3 regions of the Streptomyces sp. NPDC020489 genome follow, and region 1 is predicted to be linked to each of the others. Evidence: riboswitches for the same ligand, from Rfam matches in the RefSeq annotation. Region 1 holds a riboswitch; each other region holds the start of a gene.
What was found. A riboswitch is a leader RNA that binds a small molecule or an ion and turns the genes downstream of it on or off. The one in region 1 is predicted to bind thiamine pyrophosphate.

Region 1 (6,570 bases):
CAGCCCTCCCCGTCGTACCCCGGCCTGCCGTCCGCGTACGTCTTCCACGAGGCCGAGGTCCAGGTGCCCGGCCTTCCCGCGTCGGGCTTCTGGACCCGGGAGCGCGGCGACGGCTCGGTCTTCGCCCACCTGTGGGAGTGGCGGTAGCCACCACGGACGCCGATCGGTGCACTCCGGTTGATCTGCGACACTGGTATGACCATGCCCAAGCCCGGAGAACTCACTTTCGTCGCCCCGCGCGGAGCCAAGAAGCCGCCGCGGCACCTTGCCGATCTCACTCCTGCCGAGCGCAAGGATGTCGTGGCCGAGATCGGTGAGAAGCCGTTCCGTGCCAAGCAGCTCTCGCAGCACTACTTCGCGCGGTACGCGCACGACCCGGCCGAGTGGACGGACATCCCCGCCGGTGCGCGCGGCAGGCTCCAGGAGGCGCTGCTTCCCGAGCTGATGACCGTCGTACGGCATCTGTCGACCGACCAGGGGACCACGCGCAAGACGCTGTGGCGGCTGTTCGACGGGACGCTCGTGGAGTCCGTTCTGATGCGGTACCCGGACCGGGTCACCATGTGCATCAGCTCGCAGGCGGGCTGCGGCATGAACTGCCCCTTCTGTGCCACCGGGCAGGCCGGGCTCGACCGCAATCTGTCCACCGCCGAGATCGTCCACCAGATCGTGGACGGGATGCGGGCGCTCCGGGACGGAGAGGTGCCGGGCGGACCCGCGCGGCTCTCCAACATCGTCTTCATGGGCATGGGCGAGCCACTCGCCAACTACAAGCGGGTCGCGCAGTCGATCCGCGCGCTCACCGATCCCGCGCCGGACGGGCTCGGGCTCTCGCAGCGCGGCATCACCGTGTCGACCGTGGGGCTCGTGCCCGCCATCCACCGGTTCGCCGACGAGGGCTTCAAGTGCCGGCTCGCGATCTCGCTGCACGCCCCCGACGACGAGCTGCGCGACACCCTGGTCCCCGTGAACACGCGGTGGAAGGTGCGCGAGGTGCTGGAGGCGGGCTTCGAGTACGTCGCGAAGTCGGGCCGCCGGCTGTCCATCGAGTACGCGCTCATCCGGGACATCAACGACCAGGCCTGGCGCGGTGACCGGCTCGGGCGGCTGCTCAAGGGCAAGCCCGTGCATGTGAACCTGATCCCGCTGAACCCGACCCCGGGCTCCAAGTGGACCGCCTCGCGGCCCGAGGACGAGAAGGCGTTCGTCGAGGCGATCGCCGCGCACGGCGTGCCCGTCACCGTCCGGGACACCCGTGGGCAGGAGATCGACGGGGCCTGCGGCCAGCTCGCGGCCGGCGAGCGGTAACCTGATCCCGGTACGTACATCTTCATATTCCGACAGGGGAGCGCCACAGCGCTGAGAGTGCGGCACCGGCCGCAGACCCTCCGAACCTGGCCCAGGTCATTCTGGGTAGGGAGATCGGTCACCACTCGAGCTGTTGCGCCCTGCCCGGAGCCTTTCGGAGGCTGCCGGGCAGGGCCGCGTCTCTTCCTGGTCACCCCAGGAGGAATCCAGTGAGCATCACCAAGAAGGCCACGGTCCTCGCCGTCGGCTTCGGTCTCGTCGCGCTGTCCGCGTGCGGGTCGTCCGACAGCGGCGAGTCCACCGGCGGCTCCAAGACCGTCACGCTCGTCAGCCACAACTCATGGGCCGTCTCCAAGGGCGTCCTCGCCGCGTTCGAGAAGGAGTCCGGCTACCAGGTCAAGGTCCTGGAGGACGGCGACGCCGGGCAGGCCGTCAACAAGGCCATCCTGACCAAGGACAACCCGCAGGGCGACGTCTTCTTCGGCGTCGACAACACCCTGCTGTCGCGGGCCCTCGACAACGGACTCTTCCAGCCGTACGAGGCCAAGGGACTCGACGCCGTCGACGAGCGCTTCCGGCTCGACGGCGACAAGCACCGGGTCACCCCCGTCGACCACGGCGACATCTGCGTCAACTACGACAAGGCCTACTTCAGCGAGCACGAGCTGGCGCCCCCGGCGTCCCTCGACGACCTGGTCAAGCCCGCGTACAAGAACCTCCTCGTCACCGAGAACGCCTCCACCTCCTCGCCCGGCCTGGGATTCCTCCTGGGCACCGCCGCCAAGTACGGCGACAACGGGTGGGCGGGCTACTGGACCAAGCTCAAGGCCAACGGCGTGAAGGTCGTCGACGGCTGGGAGCAGGCCTACAACGAGGAGTTCTCCGGCTCCGCGGGCGGGAAGAAGGCCAAGGCCGACCGCCCGCTCGTCGTCTCCTACGCCTCCTCGCCGCCCGCCGAGGTGATCTACGCCGATCCGAAGCCGGCCACCGCGCCCACCGGGGTCGCCGAGGGCACCTGCTTCCGGCAGATCGAGTTCGCCGGGCTGCTGAGCAACGCGAAGAACAGCGCGGGCGGCAAGGCGCTCATCGACTTCCTGATCAGCAAGAGGTTCCAGGAGGACATGCCGCTCAACATGTTCGTCTACCCGGTGACCGAGGGCGCGGCCGTGCCCGCCGAGTTCACGAAGTACGGGCCCGCCGCCAAGGACCCCGAGACCATGGCCCCGGCGAAGATCGCCGACCACCGTGACCAGTGGGTCAAGTCGTGGACCTCGCTCGTACTGAAGTAGCCCCCCGCGAGGGCCGGAGGAGGAGCGCGGCGGTACGGCTCGGCCTGATGGCCGTCCCCGTCGCGTTCTTCGGGCTCTTCTTCGCATGGCCCGTCGCCGCCATCGTGGCGCGCGGGCTCAAGGCCGACGGGGTCTGGCAGTTCGGCCGGATCACCGAGGTGCTCGGCCAGTCCGACATCCGGCACGTGCTGTGGTTCACCACCTGGCAGGCCCTCGCCTCCACCGCCCTCACCCTGCTGCTCGCGCTGCCCGGCGCCTATGTCTTCGCCCGCCTCGACTTCCCCGGCAAGCAGATCCTGCGGGCGGTGGTCACCGTCCCCTTCGTGCTCCCGACGGTCGTCGTCGGTACGGCGTTCCTGGCGCTGGTCGGGCGCGGGGGACTGCTCGACGAGCTGTGGGGCGTACGGCTGGACACCACCGTGTGGGCGATCCTGCTGGCGCACGTCTTCTTCAACTACGCGGTCGTCGTCCGCACGGTGGGCGGGCTGTGGTCCCAGCTGGACCCGCGGCAGGAGGAGGCCGCGCGGATGCTGGGTGCCTCGCGCGCGCGGGCGTGGCGGCAGGTCACGCTGCCCGCGCTCGGGCCCGCGGTGGCCGCCGCCACCCTGATGGTCTTCCTGTTCACCTTCACTTCCTTCGGTGTGGTGCAGATCCTCGGCGGGCCGACCTTCTCCACCCTGGAGGTGGAGATCTACCGGCAGACCTCGGAGATCTTCGACCTGCCCACGGCCGCGGTCCTCACGATCGTCCAGTTCCTGGCCGTCGGCTCGATCCTCGCCCTGCACGCCTGGACCGTACGGCGACGGGAGACGGCCCTGCGCCTGGTGGACGCGTCCGGGACGGCCCGGCGGCCGCGCGGGGCGGGGCAGTGGGCCCTGCTGGGCGGGGTGCTGCTCACGGTGCTGGTCCTGCTCCTGCTGCCGCTCGCCGTGCTGGTGGAGCGCTCGCTCGACGCCCCCGACCTCGGCTATTACCGCGCCCTCACCCACAGCGACGGCGGGGTCTTCCTCGTCCCGCCCATCGAGGCGGTCGGGAACTCGCTGGAGTACGCCGTCGCCGCCACCCTCATCGCCGTGGTGATCGGCGGCCTCGCCGCGGCCGCGCTGACCCGGCGGGACGCGGGACGGTTCGTGCGGGGCTTCGACGCGCTGCTGATGCTGCCGCTGGGCGTGTCCGCGGTGACCGTCGGGTTCGGGTTCCTGATCGCGCTCGACGAGCCGCCGCTGGACCTGCGGGCCTCCTGGATCCTGGTGCCGCTCGCGCAGGCGTTGGTCGGGGTGCCCTTCGTGGTGCGGACCATGCTGCCCGTGCTGCGGGCCGTCGACCATCGGCTGCGGGAGGCCGCGGCCGTGCTCGGGGCGTCGCCCTGGCGGGTCTGGCGGGAGGTCGATCTGCCGCTGGTGCGGCGGGCGTTGCTGATCGCGGCCGGGTTCGCGTTCGCGGTGTCGCTGGGGGAGTTCGGGGCGACCGTGTTCATCGCGCGGCCCGACAACCCGACGCTGCCGGTCGCGGTGGCACGACTGCTGGGGCGGGCCGGCGAGCTCAACTACGGGCAGGCGATGGCCCTTTCGACGATTCTGATGGTGGTGTGCGCGGTGTCGTTGCTGGTCCTCGAGCGGCTGCGGACCGATCGGACGGGTGAGTTCTGATGCTGCTGAGCCTTCAGGGCGCGACGGTCCGCTTCGGCGGCCGGGCCGTGCTGGACGGGGTCGACCTGGCGGTCGCCGAGCACGAGATCGTGTGTGTGCTCGGACCGAGCGGGAGCGGGAAGTCCACGCTGCTGCGGGCCGTGGCCGGGCTGCAACACCTGGACGCGGGGCGGGTGTCGCTGGACGGGCACGACCAGACGGGCGTGGCCGCGCACAAGCGCGGGGTCGGGCTGATGTTCCAGGACCACCAGCTGTTCCCGCAGCGGGACGTGGCCGGAAACGTGGCGTTCGGGCTGCGCATGCACGGCGTGGCCCGTGAGCAACGGGGCGACCGGGTGCGGGAGTTGCTTCACCTCGTCGGCCTTCCCGGCGCCGAGCGGCGGGCCGTCGCCTCGCTCTCCGGCGGTGAGCAGCAACGCGTCGCGCTGGCCCGGGCCCTCGCGCCCCGGCCCCGGCTGCTGATGCTGGACGAGCCGCTCGGGCAGCTGGACCGCTCGCTGCGGGAGCGGCTGGTCGTCGAACTCAGGGAGTTGTTCGGGCGGTTGGGCACGACCGTGCTCGCGGTCACCCATGACCAGGGCGAGGCGTTCGCGCTCGCGGACCGGGTCGTGGTGATGCGGGACGGGCGGATCGCGCAGTCCGGTACGCCGCTGGAGGTGTGGCAGCAGCCGGTGGACGAGTTCGTGGCCCGCTTCCTCGGCTTCGAGAACGTGGTGGAGGGCCTGGTCGGCGGCGAGGCCGCGGACACGCCCTGGGGGAAGCTGCCCGTGCCCGAGGGGGCCGCGCAGGGCGTCCGGAACCTGCTGGTGCGGCCCGCGGGGGTACGGCTCGTGGGCGTCGGCGAGGGGCTGCCCTGCACGGTCACCGCCCGGACGTTCCGGGGCACGCATGTCGCCGTACGGCTGCGGCCGGAGGGGGACGCGCCGCGGCTGGAGGCGGCGTGCGCGCTGCGGGAGGCGCCGGAGGTCGGGGACCGGGTGGGGGTGGAGTTCGACGCGGCCGAGGTCGTCGTACTGGACTGAGCCGCGCGGCGGTCGCCGAGGGGCCGTACGACCGTGGGCCTCCGGCGGCCGCCGAGGGGCCCTACGACCGTGGCCCGTCCCCTGACGGAGGACGGGCCACAGCGGTACTGCGAGCGGGACGTCAGCGGCCGCTGCTCGCCCCACGGCGACGCAGGCCGAAGAAGACCGCGCCACCGCCGAGGGCGACCAGGGCGACCGCGACACCGGCGATGACACCGGTGTTGGAGTTCGCACCGGTCTCGGCGAGGTTGGACTCACCGGCGGCCGGGGTCGGGGCGTTGCTCGGCGTGGCCGCCGGGGCGGTGCTGTCGCTCTCCGAGGCCGACGGGGTCGGGCTCGGGCTCTCCTCCTCGGCCGGCGGGGTGGCGGAGTCCGACGGCGACGGGGTGGCCGTCGGGGTCGGGGACTCCTCCTCGGTCTTGCAGGCCGTGGAGGGGGTGGTCAGGTTCGGCTTGATGTCCTCACCCTTGATGTAGGGCAGGGCCTCGACGTGGACGCGGTACTCCGCGTTGGGAGCCCAGTCCTCCTCGAAGGTGATGGTGGTGCCCTCCTTGGAGCCCTTCACCTTCTGCTCGCCGACCTTGCGGACGTCGGCGTTCTTCTCCACGAGGTACACGGAGACGGTGGCCTCGACGCCGGCCTTGTCGACGTCGGTGACCGTGATGACGCCCTGGGTGCCTTCGCACTTGGCTTCGGCGGAGAACTCGTTGATGTTGCAGGCCAGCGCGTTGCCGGCGACACCCAGCGCGAGCGCGGCCGAGGCGGAGGCGACTCCGAGGACGCGAGCGGAACGGGCGATGGTGCGGCGGGATATGGACAGAACTGCCACGTTTGTCCTTTACGGGATGCGCAAATGCGGGGGGTTGAGGGAGAAGTGATGTGACATCACGATCCCCACGAGACTCACAGGTTTATAAGCGCGCCATAAGAAGTGTCAATGTGTAGAGGCTCCTTGGGCACTTGCTTTGCCGTCTTATTAACCACCAAGACGTTTCAACGCCTCGGGAGCCTCCTCGATTCGGTCAACCAGGGCGATTCGCGACTCCATGGACCGCTCCCGGGCCAGCGACCGCAACAGCGGCCAGGTGGGCAGCCTCTCGGTCCAGTGCGCCCGGTCGACGAGCACCATCGGCGTCGGCTCGCCGCGTGACTCGTAGTAGTTGGGCGTGGCGTTGTCGAAGATCTCCTGCACGGTCCCTGCGGCGCCCGGCAGGAAGACCACCCCGGCGTTGCAGCGGGCCAACAGGCCGTCCTCGCGGGTGGCGTTGGCGAAGTACTTGGCGATGTGCGAGGCGAACGGGT
Region 2 (6,570 bases), on a different contig from region 1:
CTGGTCCAGCAACTTCCCCTGGATATCTGAACCTCCACCGGGCAGACGATCCCCCGTCCCGGACCAAGCAGGAACGGCGCAGGCCAGGGCCCAATTTCTGGAAACCCCCTGTCGACGTGTGCCGTCGCCGCTCTACCATCGGCTTATCCGTAGCAGGCTCCCCTCCGTTTCTGCCCGACGGCTCACAGTCATGCGAGCCCCAAGCCCTACGGAGCATCGGGGGATGCACATGAACAGCGTTCCGCAGCACCTGCTGAGCGAGGACCGCCAGGATTACGAGCGGATCCTCGATGAGGCGCTGCGCTCCGCACCACACCGCCCGGAACTGGCCGCTGTGGGACAGCGGCTCAATCCCGAACAGCTGCGCACCATGGCGCTGAACGCCACCGCGATCATCACGGCGGCAGCGGCGACCGAGTACCAGCACTACGTCAAGGTGCGCGAGGAACTGCGCCGGCCGGCGCCGTCCACCCCGACGTCCGTGCGCGAGACCGGCTCCCCGGAGTCGGGCTCGGGCGCGGTGGGACTCGCCGCCACCATGGGAGAGGTCGCCGAGACTGCCGGCGCGGGCGCCGTCGCCGTCGTCGCGGTCCTGGCTCCCGTCCTCGCCGGCACCGCCGCGGCGATCTTCCTGCTGGTGGGCTACATCCTGAAGATGCTCGACCCCCAGCCGGCGTTCGCCCAGACCATGCTGACCACCGGTTGGGTGTTCGGCGCGGTGACCGCGATCGCCATCCTGGTCGCCGCGGTCGGCCTGCTGCTCACCGCCCTGCGCAACCGGCCCTCGCTCGACACCGGGCCGTACGGCGAGCTGAGTGGGGAGGTGTCCCGGGCCAGGGAAGCCTGGTGCGAGGCCCTGTTGGAGCGGGGTGTGCTGCCGTTCCTGCGCGACGCGCTCGCCGATCCTGGTACGGCGGCCGCCCTGCACCGCCCGGCGCCGCCCGCACCGACCAGCCGCATGCCGCAGCTCGGCTACGACCGCCCCGGCTTCACCAGTCCGGACGACGGCCCCGCCAGCCCCCGGCCCAGCTTCACGAGCCCGGACTACACCAGCCCGGACTTCGGCGGCCCGGAGCACCAGCCGGAGTGACCCCCGGCTTGCGCGCCTCCGTCGGCGAGTTCCGCCGGGCGAGGGGCGCAAGCCGGCCGTCCGGCTCGGGACGCCGAGCACTCCTACGACGTGCGCATCCGCGGCGGGGCGTCCGACGCCCCGTGCGCCGGATCCGCGGCTCGGCCCAGCCGCGGATCCGATCAGCGGGAGCCGGCGGTCAATCGGCGAGGGGCAGATAGACCCGGTTCCCCGCCGCCGCGAACTCCTTCGACTTCTGGGCCATGCCCTCCTCGATCTCCTCCTGACTGCCGCCGTGCCGACGACGGATGTCCTGGGAGATCTTCATGGAGCAGAACTTCGGCCCGCACATCGAGCAGAAGTGGGCTGTCTTGGCCGGTTCGGCGGGCAGGGTCTCGTCGTGGAACTCGCGGGCCGTGTCGGGGTCGAGGGCCAGGTTGAACTGGTCCTCCCAGCGGAACTCGAAGCGGGCGTCCGACAGCGCGTCGTCCCACTCCTGTGCGCCGGGGTGCCCCTTGGCGAGGTCCGCCGCATGGGCCGCGATCTTGTAGGTGATCACGCCGGTCTTCACGTCGTCACGGTTGGGCAGGCCCAGGTGCTCCTTGGGCGTGACGTAGCAGAGCATCGCCGTGCCCCACCACGCGATCATCGCGGCGCCGATGCCCGAGGTGATGTGGTCGTACGCCGGGGCGACATCCGTGGTCAGCGGGCCGAGGGTGTAGAACGGCGCCTCCTCGCAGATCTCCTGCTGGAGGTCGATGTTCTCCTTGATCTTGTGCATCGGGACGTGCCCCGGGCCTTCGATCATGGTCTGTACGTTGAAGCTCTTGGCGATCGTGTTGAGCTCGCCCAACGTGCGCAGCTCCGCGAACTGCGCCTCGTCGTTGGCGTCCGCGATCGAACCGGGCCGCAGGCCGTCGCCGAGCGAGTACGTGACGTCGTAGGCGGCGAGGATCTCGCAGAGTTCCTCGAAGTTCTCGTACAGGAACGACTCCTTGTGGTGGGCCAGGCACCAGGCGGCCATGATCGAGCCGCCGCGCGAGACGATGCCGGTCTTGCGGTTCGCCGTCAGTGGGACGTACGGCAGCCGGACGCCCGCGTGGACCGTCATGTAGTCCACGCCCTGCTCGGCCTGCTCGATGACCGTGTCCTTGTAGATCTCCCAGGTCAGCTCCTCGGCGCGGCCGTCGACCTTCTCCAGCGCCTGGTAGAGCGGCACCGTGCCGATGGGCACGGGGGAGTTGCGCAGCACCCATTCGCGGGTGGTGTGGATGTTGCGCCCCGTGGACAGGTCCATCACGGTGTCGGCGCCCCAGCGGGTCGCCCAGGTCATCTTCTCGACCTCCTCCTCGATGGAGGAGGTGACCGCCGAGTTGCCGATGTTGGCGTTGACCTTCACCAGGAACCGCTTGCCGATGATCATCGGCTCGATCTCCGGGTGGTTGACGTTGGCCGGGAGCACCGCGCGGCCGGCCGCGATCTCCTCCCGGACGACCTCGGGGGACACGTTCTCCCGGAGAGCCACGTACTCCATCTCCGGCGTGACCTCGCCGCGGCGGGCGTAGGCAAGCTGCGTGACCGCCACGCCGTCGCGGCCGCGACGCGGCAGCCGGGGGCGCCCCGGGAAGACCGCGTCGAGGTTGCGCAGATTGCCGCCGCGCGGCGAGGTGTGCTTGATGCCGTCGTCCTCGGGGCGGACAGGACGGCCCGCGTACTCCTTGGTGTCACCCCGGGCGATGATCCAGTTCTCCCGCAACGGCGCCAGGCCACGGCGGACGTCGGTATCGACCAGGGGATCGGTGTACGGGCCCGATGTGTCGTACAGCGTGACCGACTGCCCGTTGGTGAGATGCACCTGACGGACCGGCACCCGCAGGTCGGGGCGCGAGCCCTCGACATACGCCTTGTGCCAGCCGATGGACTTCCCGCCTTCTGCTGACGTTTCACCCTGAATGAGCGCTTCGTCCTGGCTGGAGGCAGGCGTGCGTGCGTCCTCGATGGTCATGAGACCTACTCCCTACGCCGGCATTACCCGGTAACAGGTTCGGCGGTCGACGCAGCGGCTTCCGTCTGCCGACGTTTCGTGTGGAACGTCACTCGCTGGTGACGATGTTCCACGTGAAACATCGCTGGGACGGAGGTCAGCGCCCTCTCAGCCCGGTGCTCCGAGCTCCCGCGTGTACAAAGGTGCCCCCACGCTAGCGTCAATTCGGGCGCGGTGAACAGAGGGCCCCTGTCGTTCTTGCGATGATCGGTCGGTGACCACGACACCTCAGCCCCCGTACCCACCCGAGCCCCCGCGCAGGCCCGGCCCCGGAAGCGGGCCGGGCAACGGCCCGAGACCGGGGGGCCGGCCGGAGCCGGGGTACGGCCGTGGGCCGGGGGGTGGCCAAGGAGCCGGGGGTGGCCAGGCGCCTGGGGGCGGCCAAGGACCTGGGTACGACCAGGCGCCTGGGTTCGGTCCTGCCGGGTACGGCTCCGGCGCCGGGTACGGCTCCGGTTCCGGTTCCGGTTCTGACGACTGGCACGGGCACGACGCCGGTGGTGGGCGTGAGCATGGGCATGGGCATGGGCACGATCGGGGAGACGGGCACGGCGGCCCGGGGCATGGGCAGAGGGGTGGCCCGGGTTTCGGCGGTGGCTCGGGTTCCGGTGACGGCTCAGGTTCCGGCGGCGGCTCGGGTGGCGGCGGCCGGGGCGGTGACGGTGGCGATGGCGGCCGGGGCGGCGACGGTATCGGCCGGGGCGGTGGCGGGCACGGTCACTCCCACAGCCACAGTCACGGACCCGCGGCCCCCGTCTCCCAGCATCTGCGCAAGGTCATCGCGGCCGTCCTCATCCCGTTCGGTGTCGCCGTGATCGTCGGGCTCGCCGTGCTGTGGCCGGGGGGTGCGCCGGGACACGAGCGCACCGGCGTCGGCTTCGACCGGCAGACCCAACAGGCCACGGTCACCAAGGTCGTGAGCGTGAGCTGCAAGTCGGTGAACGCCTCTGGCGAGACCCCGACCGGCGACACCTCCACCGCCGAGGGGTCCTCCGCCCAGCAGCAGGCTGAGGGCGACTGCAAGAAGGCGACGATCCGGGTCGACACCGGCAAGGACAAGGGCCGTACGTTCACCGAGATCGTGCAGCCGGACCAGTCGCGGCAGTTGCGTCAGGGCCAGGAAGTCGTGGTCGCGTACGAGCCCTCCGCGCCCAAGGACCTCCAGTACTCGGTCACCGACGTCAACCGCAGGCTCCCCATGGGGCTGCTCGCCGGTATCTTCGCGCTCGCCGTCGTGGTCGTCGGGCGGTTGCGAGGTCTCATGGCGCTGGTCGCGCTGGCGATCAGCTTCCTGATCCTGAACTTCTTCATCCTGCCCGCGATCCTGCAAGGCTCGAACCCGCTGGTCGTGGCCGTGGTCGGGGCGAGCGCCATCATGCTCATCGCCCTGTACCTGTGCCACGGACTGTCCGCGCGAACATCCGTGGCGGTGCTGGGCACACTCATCTCACTGCTGCTGATCGGCATTCTCGGCTCGCTCTTCATCGGCTGGGCCGCGCTCACCGGCAACACGGACGACAACACCGGTCTGATCCATGGCCTGTACCCGTCGATCGACATGAGCGGCCTCCTGCTCGCCGGCGTCATCATCGGATCGCTCGGTGTCCTCGACGACGTGACGGTCACTCAGACGTCGGCGGTCTGGGAGCTGCACGAGGCCAACCCGTCGATGGGCTGGCGAGGTCTGTACCGCGCAGGCATCCGTATCGGCCGCGACCACATCGCATCCGTCGTCAACACGCTCGTCCTCGCCTACGCGGGCGCCGCGCTACCGCTGCTGCTGCTGTTCTCCATCGCACAGAGCAGCGTCGGGACGGTCGCCAACAGCGAGCTGGTCGCGGAGGAGATCGTGCGCACCTTGGTCGGCTCGATCGGCCTGGTCGCATCGGTGCCGGTCACGACCGCCCTCGCGGCGCTGGTGGTCTCGGCCGACCGGTCAGGGTCCGGGTCGGGTTCCGCTCCGGGCGCCCCGACCGCCCCCGCGGGTGGCGACCTGAGTGCGGCGGGAGTCCGGCCGGGCTCGTCGGGCACCCAGCCGATCCCGGTGGTGCGAGGCGGACGGGGCCGACGGCGCAAGCGCTGACCGGACTGACCGGACTGCCGTGCGGGGGGCACCGTAGGGCCGCCGTGCCAGCCGCCGGGAAGAGCACCCCGAAGGAGCCTCCTCGAAGCAGCAACCATGGCGCGGCCCTGGGCGACTTCAAGGCACGGCCGGCCGCGCCGGAGGGGGCCCGCTCCGACCGCGCCGGAGGGGCCCCGCCCCCGGCCGAGGCAGACCCAGGCCCCGCCGAAGGAGAAGCGTTCCTGCGCGAGCCCCACGCCCGCGCTGAAGCGTTACGCCCCCTCCGTGCCGTAACGCTTCAGCCGGCGCTCTGCTCCTCCGCCAGGATCCGGTCCAGCGCCTCCTCGAGGTGCGCGTCGAAGTCCGCGAGCGCACCCTCCTGGCCGAGCGGCACCAGCTTGTCGGTGCGGTCGAGGAAGGCGATGAGGGGCGCCGCCGAGGAGCGGAACAGGGCCTGGTCGGCGCCTACCTGAAGACGGATCAGGACCTCACCCAGCGTGTCCACCTCGGCCGGCGCGATGCGCACGTCACCGTCGCCGCACGGGCGCCCCACGCCGTCGATCATCAGCTCACGCCCGAACGCCCAGGTCACCGGCGCGTCTCCGGGCAGATGGAAGGTGAGCCGCACGGCGTAGGGATCGTGGGTCTCGTAACCCAGCTCCACCGGGATGCGAAAGGAGAGCTCCTCGGAGACGAGAAAACTCATCATGACCTCTGCCTGTACGGACTCACCCATCGTCTACCCCGTCATCTGCCGCTGGCCGGGAATGATCCCTCTGACTGTGGTCGAAGTTTGCTTAACGTACACGAGAGATCACAAGGAGTGAGTTTTCAGATACTGATAGAGATCGCCAACGACCCCAGGAGCCGCCCCACCTCGCTCTGTAGCTGACGGGCGGCCTCGGGCAGCCGGTCGGCCTGATGGACGGGCAGGGAGATGGCCATCGTCGCGGCGGTGGTGCCCACGGTGAGGGGAATCGCCGCACACACCGTCCCGAGCGCGTACTCCTGCCGCTCGAAGACCGGCTCCATGCGCGGCGTCCGGTCCAGGCGCCGCAGCAGCGTGTGGTCGTCCCGCACGGTGTACGGGGTGATGGCCTGCACGGGGTAGCGCTCCAGGTGGTCGCGCCGGGCCTGCTCGTCCAGCTGGGACAGCAGGCACTGTCCGATGGCGTGCGCGTGCGCGGTCTCACGGAAGTCGGCCCATTCCTCGACCGCCGGGTTGCCGGGGGTGTCGGAGACGCACATGACCTCGATCTCGCCGTCCCGGTAGAGCGCGTAGTACACGGGCACGCCGAGGGCGTCGCGCCAGTGGGCCAGTGTCTCGGCGACCGTGCTGCGACGTTTCTGCCGGGCTCCGCTGCTGCCGAGCCGCTCCGCCGCCTCACCGAGGAA
Region 3 (6,570 bases), on a different contig from region 1:
GCGCACGCCTCCCCGACGCCCGGCCCCGCGCCCCGCCGGCCCCCTCGCGTCCGCGTCCCCCGCCCCTACGCCGTCGCCGCCTTCAACGGCCGCGCCGGGTCGAGCAGCAGCTCCGGATCCAGTTCCGTGCCCGCCTCGATCAGCTTCCGTCCCTGGGCCAGATCCCGGGGCCGGCCCACCGCGAGGAGGGCGACCAGGCGGTTCTCGCGCAGCCAGCACACCGACCAGGCCGGCCCGGACGGGTCGCCGCGCCACAGGGCCGTGTCGGCGCGGGCGTGGTGCCCGGCGTACTGGACGAACCGGCCGAACTGCTCGGACCAGAAGTACGGCACCGGGTCGTAGACCGCGGGCGTCTCGCCGATGATGTTGGCCGCGACCGTGCGCGGCCCCTGGAGGGCGTTGTCCCAGTGGTGGACCAACAGGCGCTCGCCGTACCGGCCCGAGGGGAAGGACGCGCAGTCGCCGACCGCGTACACGTCCGGCACGGAGGTGCGCAGCCCGTCGTCGGCCACCACCTCGCCGTGCGCGCCGAGCTCCACGCCCGAGTCGGCCAGCCAGGCCGTGGCGGGGCGGGCGCCGATGCCGACCACCACGGCGCCCGCGGGCAGCCGGGTGCCGTCGTCGAGGACGACCGTGCCGGGCTCGACACGCGCCACGCGCGTGCGGGTGCGCAGGTCGGCGCCCGCGTCGGCGTACCAGGCGCCCATCGGCGCCGCCACCTCAGCGGGCAGCGCGCCCGCGAGCGGCCGTTCGGCGGCCTCCACGACGGTGACCGAGCAGCCCGCCTCACGCGCGGCGGTCGCGAACTCGGCGCCGATCCAGCCCGCGCCGACCACCACGATGTCGTGCTGCCGGGCGAGCACCGGCCGCAGCCGCTCGGCGTCGTCGAGGGTGCGCAGCAGATGGACGCCGGGGACGCCCTCCGCGCCGGGCAGCCGGATCGGTTCGGCACCGGTGGCGAGGACCAGGACGTCGTACGGCACGGGCCCGGACTCGGTGTCCAGGGTGTGCTCGGCGGGGCGGACGCCCAGGACCTCGCGGCCGAGTTCGAGTCCGATGCCGAGCGCCTCGAAGTCGACGTCGAAGGCGGAGCCCTCGGCCTTGCCGAGCAGGACCGCCTTGGACAGCGGCGGCCGGTCGTACGGCTGGTGCGGCTCCGCGCCGATCAGGGTCACGGTGCCGGTGAAGCCCTGCTCGCGCAGCGCGACCGCGGTCTGCACGCCGGCCATGCCCGCGCCGACCACCACGACCCGCCGTGGCGCCTGTGCCTGCGTCTGCGTGTCCTCGCTCACCTGATCACCATAGACAACTGACAATTTGTCAGTCAGGAGTCGTGCGCAGTGACCTGCTCCACACCTGCCGCGATCTGCTCCACGACACTCGTCCCGCTGCCGGGCCGGGACTCCCACTCCCAGGTCTCCTCCAGGCGCACGCGCCCGTCCGGGAGTTCGACCACGGTGGACACGCAGTGCCCGGACGCGGTCGTCCCGTCCTGCCTCAGCTGGACGTACCGGAAGTCGAGCCGGTCCCCGTCCCGGGTACCCACCAGATGCCCCCGCACGACGTCCCCGCCCGCGTACTCGGCCCAGATCTCGCCGTCCTTCTCGTGGTACGTGAAGCGGGTGCGCGTGCCCACCTGGCCCGGGGCCTGGTCGGCGACGGGGGCGAGGACGAGGCCGTCCAGCGAGCGGGGCATGACCGTGGGCTCCCTTACACATGCGGTGCTCTGCGGGCTAGGGTGGCCACCGTAGAGCACTCGCGGGAGCCCGGACGCACCGGGCTGAGAGGGAGGCTGGCGGCCTCCGACCGTACGAACCTGATCCGGGTCATGCCGGCGAAGGGAGGGGCTGGACGCCCATGTCCTCACGTACGTCAGACGTCCTCGTCATCGGGGGCGGCATCATCGGCCTGGTCACGGCCTGGCGGGCCGCACAGCGCGGTCTCGCCACGGCCGTCGTGGACCCCGAACCCGGCGGCGGGGCCGCCCAGGTGGCCGCCGGGATGCTGGCCGCCGTCACGGAACTGCACCACGGCGAGCAGACCCTGCTGGGCCTGAACCTCGCCTCGGCCCGCCGCTATCCGCGGTTCGCGGCCGAGCTGACCGAGCTGACCGGCCAGGACCTCGGCTACCGCCGCTGCGGCACGCTCGCCGTCGCTCTGGACGCCGACGACCGCGCCCACCTGCGCGAACTGCACGCTCTCCAGCGGGAGTCGGGCCTGGAGTCGGAGTGGCTGTCCGGGCGCGAGTGCCGGCGTCTGGAGCCGATGCTCGCGCCGGGGGTGCGCGGCGGCCTGCGGGTCGACGGGGACCACCAGATCGACCCGCGGCGGCTGGTCAAGGCGCTGCTGACCGCGTGCGAGCGCGCGGGGGTGGTCTTCCACCGCGCGTGGGCCGAGCGCCTGGAGGTCGTACGGGACCGGGCCGCCGGTCTCACGACGACGGACGGCACGCGGCTGGGCGCGGGACAGGTCGTCCTGGCGGCCGGCAGCCTCAGCGGGCGGCTGGCCGGGGTCCCGGAGGCCGTACTGCCGCCGGTGCGGCCGGTGAAGGGGCAGGTGCTGCGGCTGACCGTGCCGCCGCGGTACGCGCCGTTCCTGAACCGGACCGTGCGGGCCGTGGTCCGCGGCAGCCAGGTCTACCTGGTGCCGCGCGAGAACGGCGAGCTGGTGGTCGGGGCGACCAGCGAGGAGCTGGGCTGGGACACGACGGTGACCGCGGGCGGGGTGTACGAGTTGCTGCGCGACGCCCATGAGCTGGTCCCCGGCATCACCGAGCTGCCGCTGACGGAGACCCGCGCGGGGCTGCGTCCCGGCTCGCCGGACAACGCGCCGCTGCTCGGGCCGACCGAGCTGCCCGGGCTGCTCCTGGCGACCGGCCACCACCGCAACGGCGTACTGCTCGCACCCGTCACCGGCGACGCGCTGGCCGACGTCCTGACCACGGGCGAACTCCCCGACGAGGTGCGCCCGTTCACCCCCAGGCGATTCAGGGAACTCGTGGAGCAGCCCGCATGAACATCTCTCTCAACGGCGAGCCGCGCGAGGTCGCTCCCGGCACGGCTCTCGACACCGTCGTACGGGCCCTCACCCCGGCGCCCTCCGGCGTGGCCGCCGCCCTCAACGAAACCGTCGTCCCGCGCGGACAGTGGTCCTCGACGCCCCTCGCCGAGGGAGACCGCGTCGAGGTCCTCACCGCCGTCCAGGGAGGCTGACCCATGGCCGACGATCCCTTCCTCCTGGGCGGTACGACGTACTCGTCCCGCCTGATCATGGGCACCGGCGGGGCGCCCAGCCTGGACGTGCTGGAGCGGGCGCTGGTCGCCTCCGGGACCGAGCTGACCACGGTCGCGATGCGCCGCGTGGACCCGAACGTGCACGGCTCGGTCCTGTCGGTGCTGGACCGGCTCGGCATCGCGGTGCTGCCCAACACCGCGGGCTGCTTCACCGCGGGCGAGGCCGTGCTGACGGCCCGTCTCGCGCGCGAGGCGCTCGGCACCGACCTGGTCAAGCTGGAGGTCATCGCCGACGAGCGCACCCTGCTGCCGGACCCGATCGAGCTGCTGGACGCGGCGGAGACGCTGGTCGACGACGGTTTCACGGTGCTGCCGTACACCAACGACGACCCGGTGCTGGCCCGGAAGCTCCAGGACGTGGGCTGTGCGGCGATCATGCCGCTCGGCTCCCCGATCGGCTCCGGGCTCGGCATCCGCAACCCGCACAACTTCCAGCTGATCGTCGAGCACGCGCGCGTGCCGGTGATCCTGGACGCGGGCGCGGGGACGGCGTCGGACGTGACGCTCGCGATGGAGCTGGGGTGCGCGGGTGTGATGCTCGCCTCGGCGGTGACGCGGGCTAGGGAGCCGGAGCTGATGGCCCACGCGATGCGGCACGGGGTGGAGGCGGGCCGGCTGGCGCACCGCGCGGGGCGCATCCCGCGGCGGCACTTCGCCGAAGCCTCGTCGCCCGCCGAGGGGTTGGCGCGGCTCGATCCGGAACGTCCCGCGTTCTGAACGTACGTTCGAGAGGGGCCGGGAGTCGTGGCGACGTCCGTCACAGGACGGCTTCAGTCCCGCCCCGATCTCGCCCGAACCGGCGGCCCTGTCAGTCGCGGCTCGTACACTCACCTGCGTGGATACGACCCTTCAGGACCCTTTGGTCGGGCAGGTGCTCGACGGGCGTTATCGCGTGGACGCGCGGATCGCGGTCGGCGGGATGGCCACGGTCTACCGGGCCGTGGACACCCGCCTGGACCGCGTGCTCGCGCTGAAGGTGATGCACCCGGGCCTCGCGGCCGACGGCACCTTCGTGGACCGGTTCATCCGCGAGGCCAAGTCCGTCGCCCGGCTCGCCCACCCCAACGTGGTGCAGGTCTTCGACCAGGGCACCGACGGGTCGTACGTCTACCTGGCCATGGAGTACGTGGCCGGCTGCACCCTGCGTGACGTGCTGCGCGACCGCGGGGCGCTGCAGCCGCGGGCCGCGCTCGACATCCTGGAACCGGTGCTGGCCGCGCTCGGCGCCGCGCACCGCGCGGGCTTCGTGCACCGGGACATGAAGCCGGAGAACGTCCTGATAGGGGACGACGGCCGGGTGAAGGTCGCCGACTTCGGACTGGTGCGGTCCGTCGACACCGTCACCAGCACCAGCGGTGCCGTGCTCGGCACCGTCTCCTATCTCGCGCCCGAGCAGATCGAGCAGCCGGGTGCCACCGACGCCCGCGTGGACGTCTACGCGTGCGGTGTCGTGCTGTACGAGATGCTGACCGGCGAGAAGCCGCACGACGGGGAGTCCCCCGCCATCGTGCTCTACAAGCACCTCCACGAGGACGTCCCGCCGCCCTCGGCCGTCGTGCCGGGGCTGCCGTTCGCGCTGGACGAGCTGGTCGCCTCCGCCACCGCCCGCACCCCGGACCTCCGCCCGTACGACGCGGTGGCGCTGTTCGCGCATGCCCGCGAGGCCCGCTCCGCGCTCAGCGAGGACCAGCTGGACCTGATGCCGCCCCAGGCGCTGACCGCCCAGCACAGCAACGCGGAGGACCGCACCAGCGTGATCCCGCGGTCGCTGACCGTGCCGCGCCCCCTGCCGGTCGACGAGGAGGCGGAGCCCGCGCTCAACCGCACGAGCCGCCTCCAGTCGCCCCCGCCCCCGCCGCCCCGGCGCCGTTCGGGCCGCCCGCGCGGTCCGCTCGCGATCGTGGCCGCCCTGCTGCTGATCCTCGGGGTCGGCGCGGGCGTCTGGTACATCAACTCCGGGCAGTTCACCAAGGTCCCGCCGCTGGTGGAGAAGACCGAGGCGCAGGCCCGGGACCGGCTGGAGGAGGCCGGGCTCGAGGCCGGGAAGGTGAAGCGGGAGTACAGCGACACCGTCAAGCGCGGCCGGGTCATCAGCTCGGACCCGACGGTCGGCACCCGCATACGGAGCAACGACTCGGTGACGCTGACCATCTCCAAGGGTCCCGACACCGTCGACCTGGCCGACCTGAAGGGCTACCGGCTCGACAAGGCGAAGACCCGGCTGGAGAACGACGGCCTCGAACCGGGCATGGTGACCCGGGAGTTCAGCGAGGACGTCATCAAGGGCTTCGTCATCGGCAGCGACCCGGCGGCGGGGACCACGCTCCGCGCGGGCACGGCGGTGGCGCTGGTCGTCAGCAAGGGCAGCCCGGTGGACGTCCCCGACGTCACCGGCGAGAGCCTGGAGGACGCGAAGGCGGACCTGGCGGAGGCGGGCCTGAAGGTGAAGGTCGCCTCCCGGCAGGTCACGTCGGAGTACGACAAGGGCCTGGTCGCCGCGCAGACCCCGAAGGACGGCAGCGAGGCCACCGAGGGCGACACCGTGACGCTGACGATCTCCAAGGGCCCCGAGATGGTCGAGGTCCCGGACGTGGTCGGCGACAGCGTCGACGACGCCAGGGCCGAGCTGGAGGGCGCCGGCTTCGAGGTCGACGAGGACCGCGGCCTCCTCGGTCTGTTCGGCGACACGGTCAAGAGCCAGTCGGTGGAGGGCGGCCAGACGGCCCCCAAGGGCTCGACGATCACGATCGAGATCCGCTGACACGGCCGCCGCGGGGACGGCGGCCGGGGGCCGGGGGGACCGGCGGGCCGGGGGGGACCGGGGGACGCTCACGCGGGCACCACCGCCCCCTCGCCCCCCTCACCTCCTCCGCCACCAGCACCCCCGACAGCGCGTCCGAGCTCGCATGACACCCTGAGCGGGTGATGACTCAGCGCAACCCCGTCGGCGGGCACGTCCCCGTGGCCGGCGGTCTGAACTCCGTCGGTCTGTCCTATGCCCGTGATCTCCAGGCGGAGACCGTGCAGGTCTTCGTCGCCAACCCGCGCGGCTGGGCCACACCCACCGGCAACCCGCGGCAGGACGAGGAGTTCCGCGCGGCCTGCGCGGCGGAGTCGATCCCGGCGTACGTGCACGCCCCGTACCTGATCAACTTCGGCTCGCACACCGAGGCGACGGTGGAGAGGTCCGTGGAGAGCCTGCGGCACTCACTGCGCCGCGGCCGGGAGATCGGGGCGCTCGGCGTGGTCGTGCACACGGGCAGCGCGACCGGGGGCC

Region 2: linked by a shared signal. The riboswitch ahead of thiC (phosphomethylpyrimidine synthase ThiC) and the one ahead of ACH41F_RS28000 (thiamine ABC transporter substrate-binding protein) in region 1 are both predicted to bind thiamine pyrophosphate.
Region 3: linked by a shared signal. The riboswitch ahead of thiO (glycine oxidase ThiO) and the one ahead of ACH41F_RS28000 (thiamine ABC transporter substrate-binding protein) in region 1 are both predicted to bind thiamine pyrophosphate.

What each region holds. Positions count from the first base shown of each region.
Region 1 is NZ_JBIRUZ010000011.1:116,853-123,422, reverse strand. Features, by position in the region: gene ACH41F_RS28010 (hypothetical protein) at 1-147, shown strand, start outside; gene rlmN (23S rRNA (adenine(2503)-C(2))-methyltransferase RlmN) at 202-1,308, shown strand; TPP riboswitch at 1,333-1,438, shown strand; gene ACH41F_RS28000 (thiamine ABC transporter substrate-binding protein) at 1,518-2,597, shown strand; gene ACH41F_RS27995 (ABC transporter permease subunit) at 2,645-4,246, shown strand; gene ACH41F_RS27990 (ATP-binding cassette domain-containing protein) at 4,246-5,268, shown strand; gene ACH41F_RS27985 (LAETG motif-containing sortase-dependent surface protein) at 5,390-6,097, opposite strand; gene ACH41F_RS27980 (LOG family protein) at 6,245-6,570, opposite strand, start outside.
Region 2 is NZ_JBIRUZ010000007.1:336,803-343,372, reverse strand. Features, by position in the region: gene ACH41F_RS21295 (metallophosphoesterase) at 1-30, shown strand, start outside; gene ACH41F_RS21290 (hypothetical protein) at 224-1,090, shown strand; gene thiC (phosphomethylpyrimidine synthase ThiC) at 1,269-3,074, opposite strand; TPP riboswitch at 3,067-3,256, opposite strand; gene ACH41F_RS21280 (YibE/F family protein) at 3,328-5,196, shown strand; gene ACH41F_RS21275 (SsgA family sporulation/cell division regulator) at 5,474-5,911, opposite strand; gene ACH41F_RS21270 (IclR family transcriptional regulator C-terminal domain-containing protein) at 6,007-6,570, opposite strand, start outside.
Region 3 is NZ_JBIRUZ010000001.1:643,525-650,094, reverse strand. Features, by position in the region: gene ACH41F_RS02910 (NAD(P)/FAD-dependent oxidoreductase) at 66-1,229, opposite strand; gene ACH41F_RS02905 (hypothetical protein) at 1,325-1,696, opposite strand; TPP riboswitch at 1,749-1,860, shown strand; gene thiO (glycine oxidase ThiO) at 1,858-3,015, shown strand; gene thiS (sulfur carrier protein ThiS) at 3,012-3,212, shown strand; gene ACH41F_RS02890 (thiazole synthase) at 3,216-4,010, shown strand; gene pknB (Stk1 family PASTA domain-containing Ser/Thr kinase) at 4,129-6,054, shown strand; gene ACH41F_RS02880 (deoxyribonuclease IV) at 6,219-6,570, shown strand, end outside.